2 regions of the Natranaerobius trueperi genome follow, and region 2 is predicted to be linked to the other one. Evidence: riboswitches for the same ligand, from Rfam matches in the RefSeq annotation. Region 2 holds a riboswitch; the other holds the start of a gene.
The links. A riboswitch is a leader RNA that binds a small molecule or an ion and turns the genes downstream of it on or off. The one in region 2 is predicted to bind cobalamin.
Positions count from the first base shown of each region.

Region 1 (4,434 bases), on a different contig from region 2:
ATTACTAAAATATCTTCATTTGGAAAAGTTCTTTTTATAAGAGAAAATAAACTATAAAAACCAGGGTCACCTGATACCATTACAGTAACTCTTTTATTTTCATCTAAAGATTTTTTAATTTTTTCAAACGATGAGTCGATACCATCTTTAATATCAAACTGTTCTCCTTTTATAGGATCAATTTTTTCAACTAAATTAAATTGATTCTTTGTACCAACTAAAAGATCAGCATTAAGAATATATTGCTTAGCTTTAGGTATGATATAATCCAATGTTCCAGGTCCCATACCAACTACGACAATTTTTCCCACATACGCCACCCCTCTTTATAGCAAATCTCAAAAGAATTTGTACTAAACCCAATAAGTTCACCATCTCGATTTGTAAAAGCAACTCCTAATCGCTTAACTTTATTATCTTTAAGATGATTTTGCACACGATTTTCAGCCTCATTTGCTATATTACAAAATAAGGTCCTACTCTTATGTGTTTTATTTAACCTATCATAATTTTCTATTATCTTGACACATTCTTCTGTTGTTACTGCATTCCAAATTCGGTTAATAGACGCTTTAGAAAATCCAGCTAAAGAAGCATGTGCTACAAAAATTTCTCGTCTTGCATCTGCTACTTTACTATGGGTATTAAATATACCTGCTGATAATTTAGCTATCTTACCGGTATGGCCCATAATAAATATCCTCTTAAAACCGCGTTTTGCGGCTTTTTCTAACATAAGCCCAATATAATTACCTGTAATAACTATATTCTCTTTCGGTATACCAAAAGAGTGAGCATTTTTTTCTCCCATTCTTCCTGGTACTAATACTATCGTCTTTAAATTCATTGATTGCATCTGATCGAGCTGCAATAATAAGGAATCTTTTAAAGCTTTTTCAGACATAGGCTCAACTATCCCAGTTGTACCAAGTATTGAAATGCCATTAATTATACCAAGCTTTGAATTTAAGGTTTTTTTTGCTATTTTTTTACCTTCTGGAACAATTATTGTGATCTCAACTCCTTCACCATTAGACAGAATATCTCTTGTATTTTCTCTTATCATCTTTTTAGGTACTGGGTTTATAGCTTTTTCACCAATATCAACAGGAAGCCCTGGTTTGGTAACTTTTCCGACACCTTCACCCCCTCGAATTTTAATAACATCACTATTTACATGCTTTATATATGCACCTATTAAAATTCCATGAGTAGAATCACAATCATCACCACCATCTTTTCTTACAAAAGCACAGTTTTTATGATCTTCTCTAATTCCATAGCCTGCTATTGGAATTACTAATTCATACCCACTAGGAGACAAGATAGTAACCTTTTCAGGATATTGTCCGTACTTTTTTGCAAGAAGTGCTGCTTTAGCAGCTGCAGTAGCACAACTTCCGGTTGTAAAACCCTTTCTTAGCTCATTTTCTTCATTTTCTACAGATTTATTGTTATATCTTATATATTTCTTACAAAGAGATTTATAAAAGATACTACACATTATTGGTATAACTCCTATTAAGCCTAAAGAAACCATAATATTTGGAGTCATTAAATCAGATAATTCTTGGATTTCAGTTATTTGATGTCCTGCATTTGTAAAAATTAAAATACCTGGCAAAAGTCCAAATAAACTCACCCAGTAGTAAGTACTTGCTTTTATAGGAGTAAAAGCAAAAAAAGAATTAATAATAAATGACGGTAAAACTTCAGTTACCCTAACGAGAAAAAGTAAACTTTTTCCATGATTTTTGGAAATATGATCAATAAAGTAAAACTTATCAGAGAACTGCTCTTTTAAAAAATCACGAAACGCATATCTACTCAATAAAAAAACAATTAAAACTCCAAAACTAACAGATAATGTAACAAGGACAGCTGCTATTAGGAAGTCGAAAATTGCACCTGCAACAATAGTTAGTACTCCACTTCCAGGAATTGAAACTACAGCAAAGAACATTCTGAAAAAAAAGAAAATTAATACTGAAGAAACGAAATTATTATTAACATATGATCTTAATATATGTAAATTATTTTGAAACCAACTTAGGTCAATACTGTTAAAAAATAAGCTAAAACAAATTGTAACTATAACTAACAAATAAAAAAGTAATTGTGCTATAGATTTCTTCTTAAAATCAAATTGTATTTTTTTCACTTAATAACACCTTCCCATATATAACAATACAAAAAACCCGGCCTTCGAAATGGCCGGGTTGAGTTCTTCTTAGTATGTAATTAAAACACTACACCACTTGATACACTACTCTCCTATGTAGCTAAAGTGTAGCAAACGTAAGAAGTACTCTCCCTTTCCTCGAAGGCATTGAGTACAGCTAATAGGCAGGTTTCCTGGCTTCTGGTATAAGAAGATTTACCTTCCCGGATTAAACCCAGTGGTTAATTAAATCTTCAATCCCAGTTACAGTGGCGGGACCGCTCAGGATTTTCACCTGATTCCCTTTTAAAAATGATTACACCTAAAAGCCACTCTATATTAAATTCTCTTAATGATAAGATATCATATAAACTCTAATTAAACAACTTACTTTTTAATAAATCTTCAAGAAATCTTCACATCTACAGGGTACAATATAAAATAACAAAACTTAAAGGAGGATTTAACATGACAAAGAAATTTATAGGTGGTTTACTTGTTGTAGGATTAGCTGTGGCGTTTACAATAGCTTCCCCGGTACAAATGGCTGCTGCAGGAGAAAGCCTAACTGAAGATAATGAAATGTTTCAAAGGGGATTAAACCAATCTTTATGTTATAGAAGTGAAGATTTAAATGAAGAAGAGCTAGACAAAAGACAACAAGAAAGAGATGAAGCAAAAATTAATCAAGTTGTAAATGCCATAGAAAAAGAACTGATCTCGGAAAAAGAAGGCAAAGACATTATTGAAACCATTAAAAATAACGACTTTGAAAGAGGAGACTGTCTAGAAGAAGGACCAAGAAATAATAAAAACAATCTTAACATCACAGATGAAATTGAAAATGACAACAGTAGAGAATTTGGTAATGGTAGGCAAAATAGAAGAGGATCTAGAGGTTGTAGAAATTAGTTCTATTTGAAGGGATCTGCTTAAGATCCCTTTAAATAATCTAAAATATATCTACTCTACAGGTTTACATTCCTACCCTTTTCAAAAATCTTATTGTTTGCAAAATATCAAATGATTGTGTATAGTTTTCTATAATTAGAAATTTATAGGGAGGTATATATATGAATCATAATATTATTTTAGGACATGGGAGTCGTAATCCTGAAGCTAACAAAGTTCTTAGATCTATATCTGATATGTTTGAGTCCGAAACTAAAGAATCAGCAAGTTATGCTTATCTTCAGTTTGAAGAACCTGATTTAGAGACAGTTATTGATAAGATTTACTCAAGTAATATCAGTACTATCACCGTAATACCACTTTTTTTATATCCTGGAATACATATAAAAAAAGATGTACCTGAAAAGATCATAAAAATAAAAGAAAAATATCCTAACTTAACTATCAGATTAGCAGACCCCATCGGAGCAGATTCTACACTCATCGCAATTTTAAAAGAAAGAGCTGATAATGCTACAGAGGAGTTAAAAAGCTAACTATGAATAAAATAAACACTCATCCGATTGAGGCAGAAAGTATGAAAATTATTGAAAACAAAGTTGATCTAACAACTTTTGATGACAAAGAATCTCCTATAGTTAAAAGAATCATTCATACTACAGGAGATTTAGAAATTCATAAACAAGTGAAATTTTCCGAAAAAGCAATTTTAGAGGGATTAAATTCTTTAAAGCAAGGAACTGATATTTTTACTGATGTAACCATGGTTACTGCTGGTCTAAATAAAAAAAACCTTAACAATTTAGGGTGTAACATACACTGTAATATCAGTGATCAAAAGGTTAGAGAAATTTCTAAAACTAAAAAACTCACACGTGCTGAAACATCCTTTGAACTATTTGGTGAAAATATCCATAACAAAATAGTTGCTATAGGAAATGCTCCAACAGCTCTTTTTAAAGTGATAGAATTATATCAACAAAAAAATATTAAACCAGCTCTAGTTGTGGGTGTCCCGGTTGGTTTTGTTGGAGCCATGGAATCAAAAGAAAGCTTAAGAAAATCCGGGTTAGATTATATAACAATTACTGGTTATAAAGGTGGTAGCCCTATAGCAGCTAGTATTATTAATGCTTTATTAAGACTGATGTAAGATATCTAACCATTTATAACCAGCACAGGGATTAGAAGCTAGGTGGATATGTAGGTAACTCGCTACTAAATTATTTAAAACATATCCACCTTTTAAAGTATTTCTTCGACCTTTTAGCTCATATGCTAAAGGATATTCTTCGGCTTCATTATCAGGGATAAACTCAGAATAGCGAAATTCATGACCTCGGATTGTTTCACCTTTAGAT
Region 1 covers NZ_NIQC01000031.1:17,214-21,647, forward strand. Annotated here, with positions in the region: gene cbiE (precorrin-6y C5,15-methyltransferase (decarboxylating) subunit CbiE) at 1-311, opposite strand, end outside; gene cbiD (cobalt-precorrin-5B (C(1))-methyltransferase CbiD) at 293-2,161, opposite strand; cobalamin riboswitch at 2,329-2,502, opposite strand; gene CDO51_RS11110 (hypothetical protein) at 2,630-3,073, shown strand; gene CDO51_RS11115 (sirohydrochlorin chelatase) at 3,235-3,609, shown strand; gene CDO51_RS11120 (precorrin-8X methylmutase) at 3,612-4,226, shown strand; gene CDO51_RS11125 (cobyrinic acid a,c-diamide synthase CobB) at 4,212-4,434, opposite strand, start outside.
Region 1: it holds a riboswitch for cobalamin, as region 2 does, so the genes downstream of both, cbiD (cobalt-precorrin-5B (C(1))-methyltransferase CbiD) here and cbiQ (cobalt ECF transporter T component CbiQ) in region 2, are expected to answer to the same signal.

Region 2 (4,434 bases):
GAATTTCTATTGGCACAGTTTCATGTTCAACTTCTCCGTCGTGAATTAATTGGAACACTACTTCACTTTCCCCTTCCTTATCACCGGTTATATGAACATGATCGCCGTGTTCTTCTAGACTGAGTATCTCTTCATTAGCATCTTCAGCATAATCAATCCCTAGTGAATAATGCTCTCCATCCAGTTCAATTTCTTTTTCATTTTCGTCTAGAATGTTGGCACCTAGTGAAAGATTTTCGTTTATAGAAACTTCTGGCAATCCTGAATGCCAGTGCTGATCGTGATGGTAATCCACAACTTCATCAGAATCTCGATCAATAATGTTGAATGTGAGACCAGTATCAGAATGTTCAGTCCCTTCTTTTGTAGGCTCGCTTTCTTCACAACCACTAAAAACCATTACTCCAATTAATAACATGAGCGCGAAAGTAACCCCTTTTCTAAACATAAAATAGCCCTCCTTTAAAATTCAGTCTACAAAATGCTGTTTACAGCACTTGTTGAGTTTTTAATTTCAAGAGACTTTCCAATTTCCTTTAAATAACTTCTAAGGTTAAGACATAATAAATTTAGATGCCTCTTCGATTGTTCGTGGATTAAATTTACTATGTTTAAATAACCTTGCTAGCGTTGGAAGGGGTAACCCTGATTTTTGCATGAGTTCTTCATCACGCAAAATACTAACCGGCCCCGAATCCAAAACTCGCCCTTCTTTCATAATAATTACTTCGTCAGCCCAAGCGTAAGTTAGGTCAACATCATGGGTACTATAAATAAGTGTTGTTCCTTGTTCTTTTAAATCGTCTAATATTGTTCTTAATTGCTTTGAAATGCTTGGATCTAAGCCGGAAAAAGGTTCGTCACAAGCTAAGATTTGAGGGTTCATTGCCAATAATCCAGCAATGGCTGCTCTTTTTTTCTGACCTAGGCTCAAATTATATGGTGGTCTATTCGATATTTCCTCAATACCGACTTTTTTCATAGCCATTTCCACTTCCTTGTTCACTTCTTGTTGATCTAGTTTAAGGTTTCGAGGGCCAAAAGCTATATCACCGTATACAGTAGTCGAGAAAAGTTGATTATCAGGATTATCAAAAAGTAACCCAACAATTTGACGGATTTTATGGAGATTTTTTTTGTTTACAAAATGGTCTAGAACCTTTAAAGTGCCGTCTTCATTTAATAGTGTTCCGTTTAGATGGTATATGAGTGTGGTCTTACCGCTCCCGTTGGTTCCTAAAATGGCTGTTTTTTTCTGCTTCTTTATTTTTAGATTTATTTTAGTTAACGCAGGAGTCTTGTTAGGGTATATGTAGTTGAGATCATTTATTTCTACTGCTAAGTCCATTAAAACACCACCTTGTCTACAATCATCAGAAAAAGGATAAAACCAATTGGTAAAAGTGATTTAAATATATCGTTTATCTTTACTGGCTGGGGAACATTTATCAGAATATTACCATGAAAACCCCGCGCAGACATAGCTTGATATACGGTTTCTGAATGGTTGATAGCTTTGATAAAAATCCCACCTGTTAATTCACCAAAAATTTTTAAAGAATAACGGTCTAAACGTGCGGTAAAAAGGCGAGATTTCAAAGCCCATAGACTAGTTTGCATTTCCTTGATAAATAAGAATCCATAACGGTAGGCCAAATAAATTATTGTGGTTATTGCTGATGGAACTTTAAGATGTTCTAGGGCTTCAAGCATTTCTTCAATGGGTTGGTTAGCAAAGATAAACAAGGTAAAAGTCATAGCGGTAAACGCTTTTAGAGATATTTTTGCTGCAAATTCAACTCGGTCAATTGAGGGTGATAGTCCTGATCCAAAAATTAGGGGCAAACTCATTAGAGCTAAAAAAGGAATCACTACAGATAGCTTTTTAATCAGTTTTTTCCATGAGAGGCCAGAACAAAGAGTGAAAAATATTGAAAAAAACAAGGCAGCCAATAATAGTGAAATGTTGTTTAAGCTGATAGTTCCGAAAATAAATATGGTTCCGGTTACCAATTTGGTTCTCGGTTCCCAGAATTGAAAGGTATTAATATAATTACCCATAGATGTCCCTCACTTCTTAACATGCTTTTCTTGCTGTTACCTTTTCACCTCCTCACATAAACTTAATCATCGGGTGACAGAGCTTATTAGTTAAGCTGTTAAAGTCATGAAAAGTAATTGATGTAGATAAGAAAACCGGCCTTCGTAACAAAGAAGCCGGAATAATTAACCATAAAAATATCGTGGTGATTTCCGCGATATTTATGTGCACCCCAGCCCTTTCACCCGAAGGAGAATGCAGCTAAAATAACAGGCAGGTCTCCTGACTCACAGTTATCATCTTCCCCTCCTTCCCAGCTTTTCGCTAGTGGATTAATAGGGTTGACTCGTGCTCACAGTGACGGGATCGTACCGGATTTTAACCGGTTTCCCTTTTAAGCCTTGTTACAGGCACCTGTTATTTATTGTTATTTAGTTTTATTTAGTACCTTTTTTATTGTTTTTTATCTTATTAGTTAGTAGTTCTATTAAAAATAAAAACTTCCTCACAAGGAGGAAGTAACTGTAAGTAACTGATATTATGATATACGAATCATTCAAGCATACGAACAGTTTACCTCCCTATCACTCGTAGCTCAAAGGTAAACTAAAATTAGGCAAGTGTCCTGGCTTAGGTTCATTGATTATTTTCGCCTTCCCAGAGTAAATACTCCAGTGGCATTAGTTGAAAATAATCTCCCCATCACAGTGGCGGGACCGCGTCGGATTTTCACCGAACTTCCGATTTAACCTTATTAACTATTAATAAGGACCTAATTTTTCATATTAAATTTTACTAATTATTCACTATGATTCCTGATACTGGTTTCTATAATTTATGCACTTATTCCTTCTACAAATGATAAAAAATTTAGCTGTTAGGTAATCAATCACATGTTTTTGAAGTTTCCTCGTTGAAAAATTGTTACCATACAAGGAATCACATACGTAAGTGATTCCTTTTTGATTCATAAACCTGATAACTATTTCTAGATATCTTCAATCATTTATCTCTAGTTATATGACTTTAATACCTGGAATTATGTCTTTATATCGTGGGCTTCAAAGAGTAGAAATTGGCGAAAACAAAGTTATAGATAGAGATAAGCGTTAGGAATGGGAAGCTATAACTGAATACAGTTGGAAGGGACCTATTAAAAAAAGAAATAAAGAAATATATACTTTAGTCTTAAAAGGTATCCCTGATACAAAAGGTATTTTTAAGCATGACAGTCCAATTAGAAAGGAAATTTCCTTAGATTTTAATGATGTAGATAAGGTTGATCAATTACTTAATAGTAGATTAAGTAATAGTTGAGTGTTGATTTAGTAAAAAAATTATTAAGCGGTAGTATAAAACCACCGCTTAATATCATTGGGTGGATTTTTATTGTAAGTACCGTCTTAGTACTATTTTAATTAAATTGTTCCTGTATTTTTCTAATCCTCTCTTGATGTTCTGGCTTCGAATAATTATCAAATATATTTACCATTTTTTCAATAGTTGAATTTTTGACCTTTACTTCTACAGGCTCTCTATGGGTTTTATAACTTGCATCAATTTCTCCTATTGTTCCAAATAATTTTTTACTATTTTTAATAGTTTTATGTTCCTCTTCTGATAAAGTTAAACCTTCAGTGATTAACATATCTTCTGTTTTTTCATACACCATATCTATTGTTTCAAACATAACATATATAAAGTCACTAAAATTATCATCATCAATATAATCTTTATCCATTGTATAAACTCTGCTTTTTATCTCATTCATATCCTCAAGGGTAATTCTCCAATGCTTAGCTTTATCCTCTACACTTTTGTTGTCCGATAAAAAAACGTGCAAGTGAGAATCATTTATAGCGCGAGATGTACTTACAATGGACTGGAAATTCTCATAATTAGTTTTTCTTAATTGATCTTCATGATCTTTAGCTCCTGAATAATTTTGAAATATAGAAAATCCTAGTAAGATTATTATTAACAAAATAATATGAGGATACTTAGCTATCTTCTTATATACACTCATATAAAACAAACTCTCCTTATCCATTTATTTCTATTTTGACACGAGTCATAATAAATTTCAATCTAAATCTTACTGAATTTCAGAGTTCTGATGAATCGTATGTGTAATTTATTTGGTATAGGCCTTTTCTCATAACTGATTGTATCAAGGAAACTCATAATCATCTAAATACTAACTTTAACAGAGTCTAAAACAAAGTGGTTTTAAAGTTTTTTGAAATTTTTCACTTGCCTCTTATGGTAAAATATTCAACGGGTGTTCATAGGTATAAACTAATACAATACTATAACAGGCAAGGAGAGATGTTTATGAAAGCTAAACTAAGAATTGGACTAATTTTAGTAGTAGGTTTAATTATTTTAGGTTC
Region 2 covers NZ_NIQC01000011.1:34,979-39,412, forward strand. Annotated here, with positions in the region: gene CDO51_RS06305 (hypothetical protein) at 1-448, opposite strand, end outside; gene CDO51_RS06310 (energy-coupling factor ABC transporter ATP-binding protein) at 554-1,348, opposite strand; gene cbiQ (cobalt ECF transporter T component CbiQ) at 1,348-2,061, opposite strand; cobalamin riboswitch at 2,297-2,474, opposite strand; cobalamin riboswitch at 2,640-2,832, opposite strand; gene CDO51_RS06320 (hypothetical protein) at 3,456-4,067, opposite strand; gene CDO51_RS06325 (MBL fold metallo-hydrolase) at 4,376-4,434, shown strand, end outside.